4 regions of the Thalassolituus hydrocarboniclasticus genome follow, and region 4 is predicted to be linked to each of the others. Evidence: predicted binding sites of a transcription regulator. Region 4 holds the regulator's gene; each other region holds the start of a gene.
The links. The regulator sigma-54, encoded in region 4, starts transcription at its own class of promoters, with help from an activator protein. The targets are predictions, from matches to a motif close to TGGCACNNNNNTTGCTNT.
Positions count from the first base shown of each region.

Region 1: the regulator sigma-54 is predicted to act here: its motif matches at 3,332-3,349, upstream of HUF19_RS12895 (motility associated factor glycosyltransferase family protein).
Region 2: the regulator sigma-54 is predicted to act here: its motif matches at 3,394-3,411, upstream of nirB (nitrite reductase large subunit NirB).
Region 3: the regulator sigma-54 is predicted to act here: its motif matches at 3,965-3,982, upstream of ytfE (iron-sulfur cluster repair protein YtfE).

Region 1 covers NZ_CP054475.1:2,877,928-2,882,701, reverse strand. The annotation lists gene HUF19_RS12905 (PIG-L deacetylase family protein) at 1-62, shown strand, start outside; gene HUF19_RS12900 (class I SAM-dependent methyltransferase) at 65-1,234, shown strand; gene HUF19_RS12895 (motility associated factor glycosyltransferase family protein) at 1,278-3,308, opposite strand; gene HUF19_RS12890 (flagellin N-terminal helical domain-containing protein) at 3,628-4,774, shown strand, end outside.
Region 2 covers NZ_CP054475.1:1,733,395-1,738,168, reverse strand. The annotation lists gene nirD (nitrite reductase small subunit NirD) at 345-710, opposite strand; gene nirB (nitrite reductase large subunit NirB) at 727-3,291, opposite strand; gene HUF19_RS07615 (diguanylate cyclase) at 3,839-4,774, opposite strand, start outside.
Region 3 covers NZ_CP054475.1:3,665,292-3,670,065, reverse strand. The annotation lists gene narL (two-component system response regulator NarL) at 1-303, shown strand, start outside; gene moeA (molybdopterin molybdotransferase MoeA) at 306-1,532, shown strand; gene HUF19_RS16485 (HesA/MoeB/ThiF family protein) at 1,534-2,283, shown strand; gene norR (nitric oxide reductase transcriptional regulator NorR) at 2,299-3,843, opposite strand; gene ytfE (iron-sulfur cluster repair protein YtfE) at 4,025-4,720, shown strand.
Region 4 covers NZ_CP054475.1:624,294-629,067, reverse strand. The annotation lists gene lptB (LPS export ABC transporter ATP-binding protein) at 1-606, shown strand, start outside; gene HUF19_RS02645 (RNA polymerase factor sigma-54) at 735-2,234, shown strand; gene hpf (ribosome hibernation-promoting factor, HPF/YfiA family) at 2,265-2,567, shown strand; gene ptsN (PTS IIA-like nitrogen regulatory protein PtsN) at 2,571-3,035, shown strand; gene rapZ (RNase adapter RapZ) at 3,069-3,950, shown strand; gene HUF19_RS02625 (HPr family phosphocarrier protein) at 3,947-4,216, shown strand; gene mgtE (magnesium transporter) at 4,327-4,774, shown strand, end outside.

The sequences.
Region 1 (4,774 bases), 1.8 Mb from region 4:
GAGCCAGTGCGGGGGTTGAGCGGGCAGAGGCATTAACTATTTTACGTTGGCTGGAGAACTGAGTATGACGGATCAAAAAACTATCTGCCCGGTGTGTGCCGGCGAACAGTCAGAAACTCTGTTAACACTGAAAAAATTTCCGGTGTATCAGCACCCGGTTCCGGTCGGTGCAACACTGCAGCCACCTTTTGAGGTCGATATTGAATATGGATTATGCTGTGATTGCGGTCAGGCTTATCAGCGGCATTACGATAAATCTGTGCTGGAAAATCTGTATAAACAGCATTACTACACGCCACGACCAGGCCATATAGGAACAAAATTTACTCAGGATTTTGTCGGCTTTTTTAAGGAATTTGTCACCGGGCAGGAGCAACGCTTTCAGAGCGTGCTGGAAATCGGTTGTTCTGCTGCAGAGGTGCTGAGTGAGATTCGCACACTGTATCCGCAGATGGAGTATCTGGGGATCGAGCCAAATGATGAAACACGGGAACAAGCCGAGGGGCAGGGGTTTTGCGTTTATAACAGCTTTTTCAATCGCTCATTTGCAGAAGCGCTGGGGCGGAAAGTGGATATTATTTACAGCCGCCATGTGATCGAACACGTCTTTGACTTTGATGACTATATCGCTGCGGCGTCCATGCTGCTGAATCCCGACGGTGCAATGTTTATTGAAACCCCGGGTCTGGACTGGGCAATCGAACATGAAAGCCGGGCGCCTTTTCATGTTGAGCATGTAAGTCTGTTTTGCAAGCATTCGCTGCAGGTTCTGCTGGCCCGGCATGGCTGGTTTATTCAGAAATATCAGGTATCCGATGTTGGCAACCTTATTGCCTTCTGTACCCGTGACCGTGAGCAGGCACTGAGTTTTTCGGTACCAGAGAATATTGGTCATTTTCAGCAGGGTATTGATGCGCAGAAGCAACGGCTGGCTGAGCAGATTTCCGGACGGAAGATTGCAATGTGGGGAGCGGGTGCCGGCGGCCGGGCATTAATGAGTTTTCTGGATTTTGTCCCGGACGTTATTCTTGATGGTAACCCGAATAAATCAGAAAGAATTTTTGCCGGTTATGAACAATGCCGGATTCAGCCGGCGGAAGAATGGATTGCTCAGAATAAAGACGACGCCAGCCAGTGGATTATGGTGGTCGCGTCGTCCTTCTATGATGAAATTGCACAGTCATTACAGGCTTATGGCTGGCATGGCGATGCAACTTATCCTTATCGTTATTAATACTTATGCTGGAATAGTTCAGCTGTGAACCATAGCCCGGTGGCTATGGTTCATATTCCGGACAATCCGGATCATCAATCGCGGTATGAATCCATGGATCTGAGTCGTTAAATTCTTTGCTGACGACGTTATGTACATGATCCGGAACGGTATTAATAAAGTGGCGGAAATTGGTTTCCCAAAGCTCTATATATTGCGCCATTTTTTCCGGTGAATCCTGAAGTTTAAGTGCAACTGAAGCACCGGCATGCAGGTAATGCCAGATGGCTCCGCGGATCAGGAACTGCAGAGCACCATAGCGGCTCAGGCCAAACGACAGATACTGACCGACGATATGCAGATTCTGATAATGCTGCGTCAGGTTTTTCTGGCCGCTGCCCATCATATTCAGAATGTCATCGGCGATCTTTCTCAGATTGCTTTCCAGCTCGTCAGTCCGTTGCTGCAGGAATTCTGGTGAAAAGACAGCTCTTTTCTTGTTTTCCATAAGCTGAAGATCGCTTTCTTTTTGCGCGCTCGATGATTCCATCAGTGAACAGAAGTGAGATTTTTCCATATGCTGGGCGTTTTCGATCTTTGCACCGTTCGCACAGTTATAAACCTCGATGGTTCTGTTTTTCAGAAAATAACTGATATCGGACTCAAGCCGGCGCCTGGAAGCGTTATAAATCATGGTTGTCTGCATTGGTGAGCCATCAACCGATTCAATCTCAATCAGATCCTGTTGCTGGTAATTGGTGGATTGCTTCACCAGATCAGAGCGCTGCTCACTGTAATAAATCGAATTCTTGGAGTGGTGTGAACCGGTATTACGGAAACCGTAGTCAGTGCCAAACAGGAATACCTGTTGGTGGTTCAGGTGATAACAGATGGCCAGTGCAGCGTTGGTACAGGTCGGGGTTGTGCCACGGATCTGGTCGGTTAAGTCTTTGGTCAGCTCATGAATGGCGGTGGAGTCTTTGGTAAAAAGCATTACCTTGCCAAACATCGGCGGAATTTTCGGCGTTGTCTGAGCCGAGCAGATCAGGGTGATGTCCTGCAGGTATTCCGGGTCATTTATTTCACTGATCACCCGGAAAGGCTCATAGTGTGATTCAATTTCGATATGGAAATCCGGTTTAATACCCTGTTTGTATAATGCGCGCAGTGCCGTCCCGGCCGAATAGAGCACGGCTTTGCCCTGATATTTGCGGATATCTTCGATGCGGTCATCGAGGGATGGGCCGGAGCCGATGATAAATGCCGGGCAATTCATGGCTTGCTCGTCTGCCAGCGGCAGCAGTTCGTTCCCTGCGCGGAAATTATGCAGGGCATTATTCATCTGATTGATTTCATCGTCGTAATAACCCCAGAGCGAGAGATACACCTTCAGATCTTTCTGGATTTTTTTGATGACCTTGCGGTACTTATCCTGGTTGCGGTGATTATATAAATAGGTACACAGGGAAAAACTGGGCGGATGATCAATCAGCTGATTCCAGAGTACCGCATACTGGTCGGTGGCCAGCTTAAAGTCGCCAATCACCAGCTGGATGGATTTTCCGCGCTCGCTGAATTTCAGGAAAATGGCTTCCCAGTCGATGCAGTACAGGGAGGTGACAAATTCTTCCGGATCGGTTTCATAGATAATCAGGGCGAGTATTTCCCGCCGGTTGACCAGCTCTTCTATATGGAATCCGGCGCCAATCCCCATGATGGCCACCAGGGCGAGAAAGTCCGGGATCTGGTAATCCTCGGTCTGATCAACCGGCGTGTCCTGGTACAGGCGGGTGATTGAGCGGGAGAAATAGCGTTGTGCCTTAAAGGCGTTCGCGCCATGGGGCCTGAGGCCATGGATGGCATTGCCCGGAGCGACGATCGTGTTGAACTGTTCGGCTTCTTGCCGGGCGAATGCTCTGGCATCACCGTTATAAAAGTAAGCATTACCGCTGTGAATATCGACCCGGCCATGATCGTCCATATCCAGTGTCAGCTTCCGCAGGGGCGTGTTCTGCGCCAGATTGTAGAGATAGGGGTAGTGCTGCTGCAGGTAAGCGATGTTCTTGTTGAATCGGATTTCGGCAGGGTGCGTCATAAAAGCCTCTCTTTTCATTGAACAAAGCAATATACATGCCTGTGAAGCCCCGGGAGCCATCGCTGCGGGAGTGATGTGTCGCGGTTTTTATTCTGGCTGATTTTTTGTCGTTTTTTTGACATTCGGAATAATTTTCAATGGTTTCAAGCGCTTAAGAATTCCGTGCTGGTTGGAATTGTGTCGTGATATTGGCGCAAAAAAAATTCTAAAGATCCTGCCGGGTGTGCCGTTAAAAGGTATGACAAAGACAGAGGGAGTGCAGCAACGTTGCTACTACAGCACAGCGCTGGCTCTGTAACGCAGGTACAGGAGAAACACCATGCCTCAAATTATTAATACCAACATTGCCTCTATTAACGCGCAGCGCAATCTGGATAAATCCCAGTCTGCCAACCAACAGGCTCTGCAACGTTTATCTTCTGGTCTGCGTATTAACAGTGCCAAAGATGACGCCGCGGGTCTGGCGATTTCTACCCGTTTCACATCTCAGATCAAAGGTCTGAATGTGGCCGTGCGTAACGCCGGTGACGGTATCGCACTGGCTCAGACGGCTGAAGGTGCGCTGGGTTCTATGAACGACAACCTGCAGCGTATCCGTGAACTGGCGGTACAGTCTGCTAACGCCACCAACTCTGACGTTGACCGTGAAGCCCTTCAGGCTGAGGTTGATCAGCTGGTTGCTGAAATTTCACGTACTGCTGATGAAACCGACTTCAACGGCCGTAAGCTGCTGGACGGTTCTTTCAAAGCAACCTTCCAGATCGGTGCTAACGCTGGTCAGACAGTGGACGTATCCATTGCCGAACTGACAGCCAGCAAGCTGGGTTCCAGCAAAGAAAGCGGTATCAGTGCCATCGGTACTGACAACGCGCTGGCTAACGGCGACCTGATCATCAACGGTGTGGCGATTACCGCTTCCCGTGCAGAAGACGATTCTGCTTCCACCAGTGGTGCGGATGCTTCCGCTATCTCCAAAGCGGCAGCCGTAAACCGTCACTCCGCAGAGACCGGTGTGTCTGCGCAGGTGAATGAAAACACTGTTTCCGGTTCTGAAATGACGGCTTCTGCTGCCAGCGGAACCATCAGCCTGAACGGTGTGAACATTGATATTCAGACCTCTAACGATGGCTCTACTACCCGTGCCTCGGTACTGGAAGCGATTAACGCTGTGTCTGATCAGACCGGTGTTGTTGCGGTTGATACCGGTTTCGATAAAGGTGGTGTGCAGCTGGTTGCCGCTGATGGCCGTAACGTTGACATCAACCTGGGTACTCTGAGTGCCGCTCAGACTGGTCTGGCTGCTACCGGCGTGTACGAAGGTGGTTTCACCCTGATCGCTGACGGTGACGTAAAAGAAATCGTGATCGAAGGTGGTAACGGTACCGGTAACGGCGACCTGTCCAATGCTGGTCTGGTTGCAGGTACTTATGAGTCAGGTCAGGCCAGTGTGGTCAGTGACGCCCAGA
Region 2 (4,774 bases), 1.1 Mb from region 4:
AGCTAGGGCCTGTCGACACTAATTAAACAGACCTGTTATCGGCTAAAAATTTCTCAGGCAAGACGCTGAGAGTGTGGGATGTTCAGCACATCCCTGTGCTTCACCCCTTAGGGGTTGGCACGCCAATCTGTTCCAGACAGATTGGTAACGGGTTAAGCGAGCGAACAGCAACGCAGAATGAGGGATTTTTAGCCATAACCCTTCGGGCTGAGGCCAGTTTTCCCCATTAACATCGTCGTTTGTCATTCATTTAACCCGTTAATATCACTCCTCTCTCCTTGTTCTGAGAAAAACTGGCTCTCAGCAGGCCGGATTTACTTAGTGTCGACAGGCCCTATGCAGCCTCAGCCCAGAAGAACCTGCTGCTGCTCCACTCTTACCCGGTAGGTTTTCAGCAACAAATCACTGTCTTCCAGACACTCGCCGGTCGCCAGATCGTAATGCTGTTTATATAAGGGTGATGCCACCACCAGCCGCTCACCAATGGAACCGACAATACCGCGTGACAACACATTGGCCTCACCCAGCGGATCGTAATTACTGATGGCAAACACCTGATCGCTGTCACCGATCCGGAACAGTGCGACCTGCTCGCCCTGATACAGCGCGCACACACCGGTATCCGGAGCGATATCGTCCAGCAGACACACGGTATTCCATTCCACCTGGCTCTGTTCCTGAGCGTTGTTCAGCGTATTTAATAAAGTCATGTTCGGCTCCTAATAATCAGTTCTGCACACTGCTGAGGTTAACCAGTTCAATCCGCTCGGTTGCGGTTGCCGGACGGCGCTGACCACGTTCACGCACATACAGCAGGTTGCTGTCATCTTCATCGGCATTAATAAAATGCTGGAAGCGTTTGAGTTTTTGCGGATTTTCCAGTGTTGTTTTCCATTCGCACTGGTAAGTACTCACGACGCGGGTCATGGCATCTTCCAGTTCGCTGCAGATACCCAGTTTGTCGTCGACCACGACCTCACGCAGGTAATCCAGTCCGCCCTCAAGGTTTTCCATCCATACCGACGTGCGCTGCAGACGGTCGGCGGTGCGTACATAAAACATCAGTACACGGTCAATGGTTTTAATCAGGGTTTCATCGTCCAGTTCGGTGGCAAATAAATCGGCATGACGCGGACGCATACCGCCATTACCACAGACATATAAGTTCCAGCCTTTTTCGGTGGCAATAACACCGATGTCTTTGCTCTGTGCCTCCGCACATTCGCGGGTACAGCCGGATACGGCGAACTTAATTTTGTGTGGTGCACGCAGGCCTTTGTAGCGGTTCTCCAGTGCAATCGCCATCGACACACTGTCGAGCACACCGTAGCGACACCAGGTACTGCCAACACAGGATTTCACCGTGCGCAGCGATTTACCGTAGGCATGGCCGGTTTCAAATCCGGCAGCAACCAGACGCTCCCAGATCTGCGGCAATTCGTGTAATTGCGCGCCGAATAAATCGATACGCTGTCCACCGGTAATTTTGGTATATAGGTCGTATTCTTTGGCAATTTCACCCAGTACGATCAGTTTATCCGGCGTAATTTCACCACCGGCAATACGCGGCACAATGGAGTAAGTACCGTCTTTCTGCATATTACCGAGGAAGATATCATTGGTATCCTGCAGACCGATATGCTCGTCTTTCAGAATGTATTCGTTATGGAAGGAGGCCAGTACAGAACCGACCGTTGGCTTACAGATTTCACAGCCATGGCCTTTACCATGCCCCTGCAATACCTGAGCAAAGGTGGTGTAGCCTTTAACACGGATAATATCCGCCAGCTCAGCACGGGTATAAGCAAAGTGTTCGCACAGATTATTATTAACCTCAACACCAAGAGCCACCAGCTCAGAATCCATCACCTGCTTCACCAGTGCAGAACAACCACCACAGCCGGTTGAGGCTTTGGTCGCGTCTTTAATATCCCCCATGGTGCAACAACCGCCCTGCACCGCTGCCGCCAGATCACCTTTGGTAACATCAAAACAGGAACAGATCTGAGCCGTTTCCGGTAAGGCAGCAACGCCCAGTCCGACGGAAGCTTCACCATCCACCGCTGGCAGAATCAGTGCCGCCGGGTTACCGGGAATATCCATATCGTTCAGCATTAACTGCAACAGCGTACCGTAAGCCTCAGCCTCACCCACCAGCACCGCACCCAACAATTTTTTACCATCGGCAGAAACAATCAGGCGTTTATAGACTTCGGCAATATCGTCATTAAATACATAACTCTGACTGCCGGCAGTATGTCCGTGTGCATCACCAATAGAGGCAACATCAACGCCCAGCAATTTAAGTTTGGTGCTCATATCGGCACCTTTAAAGGCCAGTGCCGGTTCTTCGTGGGTAATTAACGAACTGACAATATGTGCGGCACTGACTTTGGCCATCTGATAGCCGGGAGCAACCAGACCGAAAATTTTGTTATCCCACAGTGCGCATTCACCAATGGCATAAATATCGTCATCGGATGTCTGACAGTAATCGTTAATAACAATACCGCCACGTTCACCCAGATCCAGTCCGAACTGACGCGCCAGTTCATCCTGCGGACGGATACCGGCAGAGAACAGAATCATATCGGTTTCCAGAAAACTGCCATCGGCAAAATTCATGCGATAGCGGCATTCCTGCCCGGCAACAATTTCTTTGGTATTTTTTTCGGTATGAACAGTAACGCCCAGATCTTCGATTTTACGGCGCAGTAATTTACCGCCGCCTTCGTCCAGCTGTACGGCCATTAAACGCGGCGCAAATTCCACGACATGGGTTTCCAGCCCGGCCTGTTTTAACGCGTTTGCGGCTTCCAGACCTAACAGCCCGCCCCCCACAACAACACCGGTTTTACTCACGGCGGCCGAGGCAGAAATCGCTTCAAGATCTTCAATAGTACGGTAAACCAGACAGTGATCCTGGTCTTTGCCCGGAATTGGCGGAACAAAAGGGTAAGAACCGGTTGCCAGTACCAGCTTGTCGTAACCTTCTTTACGGCCACTGGCGGTGGTGATGGTTTTTTCATGACTGTTAATGGCCACGACTTTATCGTTCAGGGTAAATACCACGCCCTGACGTTCATAATCATCTGTTGTGGTCAGTGCCAGATCAGCGGCGGTATAGCCGGAAAAGTATTTGCTCAGCTGTACCCGGTCATAAGCCAGACGCGGTTCTTCTGAGAAGGTAACGAGTTCAAATTCGGAGGAATGTTCGGAGGTGGCAAGAGTGTTGATAAAGTTGTGTCCAACCATGCCGTTGCCAACGACGATAATACGCTTTTTGCTCATGGGATGGCCTCGCTATCGGGTCATAATCTGATTTCTCCTGTATTTGCATCGTTGCTCTATTTTCACACCACGCCGTTGCAGTGCAAAAACATCACAAGGGGTTTAGCAACATGAATGCCAAAGAATAAATTTGCCCTGTTTTCAGCAATCAACAGCCTGTTTATGGCGCCGGATCGGGTTTTATGCAGGGAAAGTGCACCAGAAAATATCGGATAAACCGTAACCTGCCCTTATTAAGGGCAATAATGATCCCGGGCGAAGATTTACGGTAAGGGTTGCACAAAAAGATCCGCCGCCGCGCCGTTCAGACACCAGACAACGGCACCAATGAAAGACAAGCCGGAATAAAAAAGTGCAAAAGAGGTAAAGCCATAGACTGGGTATGAGACAAGCTTAGAAACAATGACATGATTGGCAGGCAAGAGTAATAAAAGGGGCTGCGCTGAGATTGGATTCCTGCGATGCTCAGGCCGTTAAACGCTCACTCTGTGAAGCGGATTCGCGCACTCGCCACACCGGATTCAGAGAATTCCGCGTGTGGCTTTTTTTATCCGTGTCCGGATACCGGATGATCCACACAGACAACCCGATCACGACCCGCAGCTTTGGCTTCATACAAGGCAACGTCTGCCTGCTCCAGCAGGGCATCTTCCATAACCCCGGGTAAGCAACGTACCAGACCTCCGGAAAAGCTATAGGAGAAATCACTGAACGGTTTCTCGCGCAATTCTTCGGCCAGACGTTCAAAAGTTCGCCGGGCAACCGCCAGCGTCGTTTCCGGCAGCACCACTATAAATTCTTCTCCTCCGATACGGCCAATAATGTCGCCGTCACGCAGACTGTCTTTTAACTGCAAAGAAAAATGTTTGATAACCCGGTCACCGACAGCATGACCATAGGTATCGTTTATACGTTTAAAACGGTCCAGATCGAGCAGCGCAACGCACAGTTTATTGCCATAACGCTGACAGCGAAGCACTTCTTCCTGCAGGCGGCGCATGGATTCACGCCGGTTCAGCAGCGCGGTCAGCGAATCACGGGTCACCAGATTTCGTACCATACGGCCGCGACGGATACGCGATTCTACGGCAAACAACAGATCAACCGGCTGCACCGGTTTGCTTAAAAAAACATCGGCGCCGGTACACATGGCCTGCACCTGAACTTTGGGGCTGATTTCATTCGACAGAAAAACAATAGGCACGCTGATCAGATTATCCTGCTGGCGTATAACCCCGGCGATTTCCTGCCCATTAATGCCCGGCATATAGAGGTCAAGCAGGATCAGATCGGGGATATGGTTCTGCAGATAAGGCATAAGCTCGGTCATGGGCTTGGTAATCACATGGGTATGAAAACCCGCCTCCTGCAGAGTAGAAGAAAGAAACTCCGCCACAGAAGGCTGATCGTCAACAATCAGTACCTGATAAGGGTCGCGTTCATAGCGCTCCGTCAGAGCATTAATTTCCGCCAGAACCTGATC
Region 3 (4,774 bases), 1.0 Mb from region 4:
ATTAAGCAGGCTGTCGGCGGCAAGATGGTGTTGAGTGAAGCGGTGACCAAGGTTCTGGCTGCTGCTATTCGCCGTCCGGCGGTGCGTCCTGCATCTGAACTGGATGCCCTGACCGGACGTGAAGTTGAAATTCTGGAATGCATTGCCAAGGGTATGAGCAACAAAGTTATTGCCCGCGAGCTGGATATTTCCGACGGTACGGTCAAGGTTCATGTAAAGCATCTGCTGAAAAAACTCGGATTGCGCTCCCGTGTGGAAGCGGCGGTCTGGATGGTGAACCAGCAGGGTGAAGATAAGGGGTGAGTATGCAGTCTGTCGCCGATGCTGTTGCCGGTATGCTGGCGGCGACATCCGGATATGCCCTGGGTGAAGAGAGTGTCGCTCTGCAGCAACTGGACGGACGCATTCTGGCAAAACCTCTTTATGCACCGGAAACCGTGCCGGCGTTTGATAACTCGGCGATGGATGGCTATGCGCTGCACAGCCGCGATGCAGAGCTCCTCTGCAGCACCGGTTTAACGCTGGCTGGTGCGGCACTGGCGGGGCATCCCTTCCGTGGTGTGCTGCAACCGGGACAGGCGTTACGGATTATGACCGGCGCCGAAATGCCGGCCGGCGCCGATACCGTCATTATGCAGGAAGATGTGCAGGTCGATGTGCAGGCAGATGGCGAGCGTATTGTTTCGCAGGCACCACTCCACCCCGGCAGCCATGTACGTCATGCCGGCGAAGATATCCGTCGCGGTGAGGTGATGCTGGCCGCCGGACAACGTTTAACTCCGCTGCATATTGGCTTATTAGCCAGCGTCGGTCTGGCGCAGGCTGAGGTCTTCCGTAAATTACGGGTTGCCCTGTTCTCCAGTGGCGATGAATTATGCCAGCCGGGCGACTCCCGCCAGGCACATCAGATTTATGACAGCAATCGCTTTGCTTTACGGGCGATGCTGGAGCGTATGCCGGTTGAAATTATCCACTTTGCCTGGCTGCCGGATACCCTTGAGGCCATGCGCTCTGCCATTGCTGCAGCAGCACAGGAAGCCGACGTTATTATCACCAGCGCCGGTGTTTCAGTCGGTGATGCCGATTATACCCGTCAGGTGCTGGATGAACTGGGCGAGGTTAATTTCTGGCGGGTTGCCATGAAGCCGGGGAAACCTTTCGCTTTCGGACGCGTAAAAAACAGCTGGTTTTTTGGTCTGCCGGGCAATCCGGTATCGGCCATCGTAACCCTGGATCAACTGGCTCAGCCGGTATTGCGCCAGTTGTGTGGCGAACGTGTTCAGGCGGCGCTGCCGCTGCTGGCAACCGCTGCAGAAGCCTTCAGAAAACAACCTGGAAGGCAGGACTTTCAGCGCATCCGTCTGGACTCTGAAGCGGGTGTATTAATGGCCTCGCCGTGTGGCAGTCAGGGTTCTGGCCTGTTGCATGGTTTTGCTGATGCTCAGGGGTATGCCGTACTTGAAGCGGAGCGCGGTCATGTCGCGCCGGGTGAGCAGGTTCGTGTAATGCCTTTGGGTACATTATTGAATTAACATGAACGACGAACAACTGCTGCGTTACAGCCGGCATATTTTCCTTCCCCAGATTGATATCGATGGCCAGCTGGCCCTGTGTGACAGCCATGTTCTGGTGATTGGTCTGGGCGGTTTGGGCGCGGCCGCTTTGCCTTATCTGGCAGCCAGCGGTATCGGGCAGCTGACGCTGGTGGATGATGATCATGTTGAGCTCAGCAATCTGCCACGCCAGATTATTCATCCGCAGGATCGGGTGGGAATGAGCAAAGCCGAGTCTGCTGCGGCAACCGTGATGCATCTGAATCATGATGTGCGGGTGCATACCGAAATCCGCCGCGCAGATGCTGCCTGGCTTGAGCAGGTTTTACCGCAGTTTTCTCTGGTGCTGGATTGCACCGACGAGCCTCAGGTCCGTTATGCCCTCAATAAAGCGGCGCTGAAACACCGGATTCCCTGGGTCAGTGCAGCCGCTGTCGCCATGGACGGTCAGCTGACGGTGTTTGATCCGCGCCGTGCCGACAGCCCCTGTTACCGTTGTCTGTATCCGGATGTGCAGCCGGACCAGCGTAATTGCAGTGAGAGTGGCGTGCTGTCGCCTCTGGTAGGCGTTATCGGTACGTTACAGGCGGTGGAAGCCCTGAAGCTGCTGAGTGCTGCCGGTGAGTCCCTGTGTGGGCGGCTGCTGTCGTTTGATGCCCGTGCCAGCCGCTTTCATGAATGGCGGATTACCCGCCGCCCGGACTGTGCCGATTGCGCTGCTCAGTCCTGAGTAAAGCGGTACGGTTTATTTAAGCCCGAGCTTCTGTGCCAGCTTGTGCAGATTACTCGGGTCCATTCCCAGAGCCCGTGCGGTTTTGCTCCAGCTGCCTTGCTGTTGTTGCAGTTCGTGCAGAACCAGAGTCTGCTGAAAGTATTTAACGGCTTCTTTCATTGGCATTCCCTGCACCGCTTTCAGCAATGAATCACTGCTGTCTTCGCCCGTTGCGTGTGCATGGTGACGGGAGGTCGGCAGCTCAAGATCCAGTGAACGGCAATCCAGAGTCACAATATCGTGCCGTTGCGCTCCCCGGCTCAGCGCTTTGATGGCTGCGCGACTGATAACATGCTCCAGCTCACGGATATTGCCGGGCCATGGATAGGTCTGCAGTGCTGCCTCGGCATCGGCCGATAAGCGCAGGCTGCGTAACCCTAAGCGGGTGCGGTTTAATTCCAGGAAGTGCCCGGCCAGCAGAGGAATGTCCTGTTCGCGCTCGCGCAGGGGAGGAATAGGAATAGGGTAAACAGACAGGCGATGATACAGGTCAGCCCGGAATGCGCCTTCGGTAATCTGCTCTTTCAGGTTGCGGTTGGTCGCGGCCAGAATACGCACATCCACATGGCGGGTCTTATCGCTGCCCAGTCTTTGTATTTCGCCATTCTGCAAAACCCTCAGCAGCTTGGCCTGTACCGGCAGCGGTAATTCACCGACCTCATCAAGAAAGAGTGTGCTTTTATCTGCGGTTTCAAAACGCCCTGCGCGGTCGCTGGTGGCACCGGAAAATGCGCCTTTAACATGGCCGAATAATTCACTTTCAGCGAGGTGTTCCGGCAGTGCCGCACAGTTGATGTATACCATTGGCCGTGCAGCACGTGCGGACAGCCGGTGCGTGTAGCTGGCAAAGATTTCTTTACCGACACCTGTTTCTCCCAGCAGCAGTACCGGCAGGTCGGAGGCCGCAACCACTTCGAGTTCTTTTTTAATCTGACGGATGGCACTGCTGTTGCCAATAATTTCATTGTCGGCTTCGGTGCCAATGGCGATATTACCGGCGCCATCCAGCCGGACCCGGCGCAGACCGCGTATTTCTTCTTCCAGCATGCTGATACGGATGGCCGTTTCCAGTACCGGGCGATAGCTGTCCAGCTCGTCAATGCGGCTCTGATCAAAGGTGCCCGGAGTCAGAGAGTCGAGGGTCAGGGCGCCCCAGCGCTCACCGTTCAGCCAGAGGCTGGTTCCCATACAGTCATGCACCGGCAATGCTTCCCCCGGCTGAGTCTCCAGCAGGCCGTCATAGGGATCGGGTAACGGGCTGTCTGGCGGAAAGCGCAGGGCATGGCTGGTGGTCATAACGGCCGACAGGCGTGGGTGCTGAGCCAGACTGAATTTACGGCCATGCGCTTCGGTAACCAGACCGGAGACGGCGACAGGACGCAGATACTCACCCTGCAGGCGCAGCAGAGCGACAGCGCCACAGTTAAAGCTGGTGCGGATACTTTTAACAATATGGTCAAAGCGTTCGCCGGCCGGCATATCTTTGATGAGTTCCGTAAGCAGCTGTTGTCCGGGCATGAGAGGTCTCTGTGTTGGTATGTGCTTGGTGGTATTTACCAAAGTGTAGATTTTACAGGGAATATCCGGGTTATTTATACCCACCCTCTGTTGACCGGCAGCAAGTATGCGCTCTGGCGGCTGGCCTGCATCTTGCTGATCACTTCTGTTGAATCAAAACCTTTATATATCAGGAGAGTTTATGGAAATTCTGAATCGTTCTCTGAGTGATATTGCCACAACCATTCCCGGTGCTTCTGCTTTGTTACGTCAGCTGGATATTAATTTCTGCAATCAGGGCATGGTGAGCTTGCAGCAGGCACTGGAACATAAGGGACTTGATCCGGAAGAAGTGGTTGCGGGTTTGGCTGAACTTGAAATGACCGAACACCATCATGATGATCCCGCCATTGATTGGGGCAAAGAACCCCGCATGAAACTGATCGGTCACATCCTGGAGCGTTACCATGCACGCCATCGTGAACAGTTACCGGAGCTGATCTTCCTGGCGGCCAAAGTCGAACGGGTGCACAGCGATTCCGCCAACTGTCCGTCTGGGCTGGCTGATCTGTTGCGCGATATGAGTCATGAGCTGGAAAGCCATATGATGAAAGAGGAGCAGATCCTGTTTCCGATGCTGGCCGGGGGAATTTATCCGAATGGTCCGATTAATGTGATGCAGGATGAGCACCTGGAACATCTGGAAGCCATTAACCGTTTGTGCAGTCTGACCAATAATATGAAAGTTCCGGCGGGTGCCTGTAACAGCTGGCGTTCGCTGTATCTGGGCCTGCAGACGTTGGTGGACGATCTTATGCGGCACATCACTCTGGAAAATTATTTTCTGTTTGTCCCACCTAAAGTAACGTCTTCAGACTGCTGCGGCAGCTGCCAGTAATATAAAACCTGTGAGGGGCCGGTGTGAATCGGCCCAGTCTTCGCACGGATTTCA
Region 4 (4,774 bases):
GGCAAAACCACCTGTTTCTACATGATTGTGAACCTGGTACAGGCCGACAAGGGCCGCATCAGAATTGACGACGAAGACATCAGCCATCTGCCGATGCACGGCCGGGCGCAGAAAGGCATCGGCTATCTGCCACAGGAAGCCTCCATTTTCCGCAAGCTGAGCGTAGCCGATAACATCCTCGCCATTCTCGAAACCCGCAAAGACCTCAACCGCGCACAGCGCCTGGAAAAGCTGGAAGAGCTGCTGAATGAGTTCCATATTCAGCATATCCGCAACAGCCTTGGCATGGCGCTGTCCGGTGGTGAAAGACGCCGGGTCGAGATTGCCCGCGCGCTGGCGGCTGAACCGTCCTTTATTCTGCTCGATGAACCCTTCGCCGGGGTTGACCCGATTTCTGTAGCTGACATCATGGACATCATCCGACAACTCAAGGCGCGTGGCATCGGCGTACTGATTACCGACCACAACGTACGGGAAACTCTGGCTATCTGTGAGAAAGCCTATATTGTCGGAGGGGGCCACATCATCGCCGAAGGCACCGCTGAACAGGTATTGGCCAGCGAGCAGGTGCGCAAGGTATATCTGGGCGAGGACTTCCGCCTGTGATGGCCTCTCAGGCAGCAGAGAAGCGCCTGATGATTCAGCGCAAAGGAAGATGCACAAAAGATTCCAAGGTTTACCGCTTGGCGTATAATGCACAGACTATGCCGATACTGAGTGATTACTGAACTTTTATGAAAGCGTCTCTTCAGTTAAAGATGGGTCAGCACCTGACCATGACCCCTCAGTTGCAACAAGCCATCCGCCTGCTTCAGCTGTCTACCCTCGACCTGCAGCAGGAGATTCAGGAAGCCCTCGATTCCAATCCGATGCTCGAAGTCGAAGAACACGAGCACGATGACCTGCCCGACCTGTCCCGCAACAGCGATCACGACACCAGCACCAGCCACGAAGTCAGCAGTCAGGACGACAGCCATAACGACACCCCAGAGCTGGACGAACAGTGGTCACAGGAACAGCTACCCGACGACCTGCCGGTCGACAGTCAGTGGGAAGACACCTACCAGACCACCGCCAGCGTTGCCTCCGGCAGCAGCAGTAATGCCATCGACGACGATTTCGACTACGACTCACGTCATGCCAGCACCGAAGATCTGCAGGACCATCTGCTGTGGCAGCTTAACCTGACTCCGATGTCGGACACCGACCGCGAAATTGCCCTGATGCTGATTGATGGCGTGGATGACGACGGCTACCTGCATACCACCGTTGAAGATATTCTGGAAAGCATGGACCCCGCACTGGACGTCGAAGAAGACGAAGTGATGGCCGTGCTGCACCGCCTGCAACAGTTTGATCCCGCAGGCGCGTTCGCCCGCGACCTACGTGAATGCCTGCTGCTGCAACTGCAGCAACTGCCGGCAGAGACCCCATGGCTGAACGAAGCCAAAATGGTTATCCGCGACTATATCGAGTTGCTGGGCAGCAAAGATTACCCAACGCTGATGCGCAAAACCAAGCTGCGCGAAGATGACCTCAAAGCAGTACTGCGCCTGATCAAAGAACTCAATCCCAAGCCGGGTGCCGGTATCAGTGCCGAGCAGGCCGAGTACGTAGTGCCCGACGTACTGGTACGCAACATCCGTGACGAATGGCGGGTTGAACTGAATCCGGAAATCGCCCCCAAGCTGCGAGTGAATGCTGACTACGCCTCACTGGTCCGCCGCTCCGATAACAGCACCGATAACGCTTTCCTGCGCGATCACCTGCAGGAAGCGCGCTGGTTTATCAAAAGCCTGCAAAGCCGCAATGAAACCCTGCTGAAAGTGGCCACCAAAATCGTCGAATATCAGATCGAATTCTTCGAACAGGGCGAGGAAGCGATGAAGCCGCTGGTTCTGCACGATATCGCCGAAGCCGTTGGTATGCATGAATCCACCATTTCCCGGGTAACCACCCAGAAATACATGCACACCCCGCGCGGTATCTTCGAGCTGAAGTACTTTTTCTCCAGCCATGTCAGCACCGATGGCGGTGGCGAATGTTCCTCTACCGCAATCCGTGCCATGATTAAAAAACTGATTGCCGAAGAAAATGCGCGCAAGCCGCTGAGCGACAACAAAATCGCCGCAGTGCTGGGCGAAAAAGGCATTCAGGTCGCACGGCGCACGGTGGCCAAATACCGTGAAGCCATGATGATTCCGCCTTCAAATGAACGTAAACAATTGATTTAAAAACAACAGCCAGCAACAAGGAGTCTGGACATGAAGATCAATATCAGCGGTCACCACGTTGACGTTACCGAATCTCTGCAAGTGTACGTAGACGAAAAAATGTCCAAGCTGGGACGCCACTTTGACAACATCACCAACGGCCAGGTAACCCTGACCGTTATTAAAGAGCGCATGATTGCTGAAGCCACCATTCACGTCAGTGGTGCTGACTTGCACGCCAGCGCCGAGCACGATGATATGTATGCGGCCATCGACCAGATGACAGACAAGCTCGACCGTCAGGTTCTGAAGCACAAAGAAAAACTGGTGGCGCGGCAACACGGACAAGGCTGATTAATGGACATTCGCATCGAGGATATCCTCACACCGGAACGCACCCTGATTGACGCACCGGTGTCCAGTAAGAAGAAATTACTGGAGTACCTGGCAGGTTTTATCGCTGAGCAACTCAGCGACAGCTCCGCCGACGATATTTACGAGCGATTACTCGGCCGGGAACGCCTTGGCAGCACCGGGATTGGCGAGGGTATCGCCATTCCCCACTGCCGCCTGAAGCAGTGCGACCAGGCCATGGGCGTACTGCTGCGTCTGGTGGAACCGGTGGATTACGACGCCATTGACCGTAAGCCGGTCGATCTGGTGTTTGCTCTGCTGGTTCCCGAAGAAGCCACTGAACAGCACCTGCAGGTGCTGGCCATGCTGGCACGCAACTTCAGCGAGCCGGCCTACCGCGAGGCACTGCGCAAAGCGCCGGATGCGCAACGGTTTTATCAGCGGGCACTGAGCGGACAACCGGGCTGACATCAGCCCAACGGCCAATGGAGGAGCACAGCAATGCGTTTAGTAGTGATCAGTGGCCGGTCCGGCTCGGGCAAGTCCAGTGCTCTCCACGTTCTGGAAGACCTTGGTTTCTACTGCATCGACAATCTGCCGGTCGCCCTGTTACCGGCTCTGGCCAGACAGACTGAAATTGAAGAAAAGCTGGCCAAAGTCGCGGTCAGCGTCGATGCCCGCAATCTGCCCCATGCCTTCGATAATATTCACGAAGTTCTGCATCAGTTACCCAGTGCAGAATACCAATTGGATGTGGTCTATCTCGACGCCAGCGAAGAAGTGCTGTTGCAGCGCTTCAGCTCTACCCGGCGTAAGCACCCACTGACCAGCAAAAGCACATCTCTGGCCGAAGCCATCGATAAAGAGCGCCTGCTGCTGGAACCCATCGCCAACCTTGCCGATCTGACACTGGATACCACCAACATGTCCGTGCATGAGCTGCGCAGCCTGATCAAACTGCGGGTGGCGGATAAAACCAGCAACGACATAGCCATCCTGTTCGAGTCATTCGGCTTCAAGCACGGCATCCCGATTGATGCCGATTATGTATTCGACGTGCGCAACCTGCCGAATCCATACTGGGACCCGGCACTGCGCGCTTTTACCGGACGCGACCCGGAAATCAGGAATTTCCTCGCTCAGGAACCGCAGGTCAGCCAGATGCAACAGGACATCAGTGGCTTTATTCAGCGCTGGCTGCCGGCCTTTGTCGATGCCAACCGCAGCTATATGACCATTGCCATCGGCTGCACCGGCGGGCAGCATCGCTCCGTTTACCTGGCAGAACAACTTAAGGCAGAATTCTGCCATCATTACAGCAATGTTCAGGTTCGCCACCGCGAGCTGGGCAGCGCCGATATTCATCAGGATCAGAACGGATGACCAGCACCGAAATCACCATCATCAATAAGCTCGGTCTGCATGCGCGAGCGGCTGCCAAGCTGGTTTCCACAGCCGCTGCTTATTCCTGCCAGATCAAAGTCGGTTACCCCGACCGCATGGTCGACGGCAAAAGCATTATGGCGGTGATGATGCTGGCCGCCAGCAAAGGCACCAATATTCATATTCATGCCGAAGGCCAGGATGCCGAACACGCACTGGCAGCTCTGGTGGATCTGATCAACCGCCGTTTTGACGAAGAAGAATAGCCCGGTAAAACAATCTTCTAGACGGAATTCTGCGAGTAGTTTCGTGGTATCAGAGGCCTAATCAGGCTAGAATCTGAGCATTCAACCATCCCCCGAACCGAGCTTGACTCATGGCACAGCAAACCGAAAAGGCTAAAGCCAAGTTACACAGCCTGACCGCCGCGCTGGAAAGTGGTGCGCTGGCGCAGGTCAAGCGCATCCTGAATTCGGGTCTGGCTCCGGTTGATATCGCCCACCTGATCGAATCCTCTCCGCCTAAAGCCCGTAAACTGCTGTGGGAACTGGTCGATAAGGAACTCGAAGGCGAGGTCATGCAGAACCTCAGCGAAGAGCTGCAAAGCCACTTCCTGAGCGACATGAGTGCGGAAGAAGTTGTCGATCTGACCGCCGACCTCGACACCGATGACGTGGCCGACATGCTGCAGCAGCTGCCTGAGCGTGTGACTCAGGAAGTTCTGGAGTCGATGGACCATCAGGACCGCGCCCGTCTCGAAGCCGTACTGGGCTATCCGGAAGACAGTGCCGGTGGTCTGATGAACACCGATACCGTGACCATCC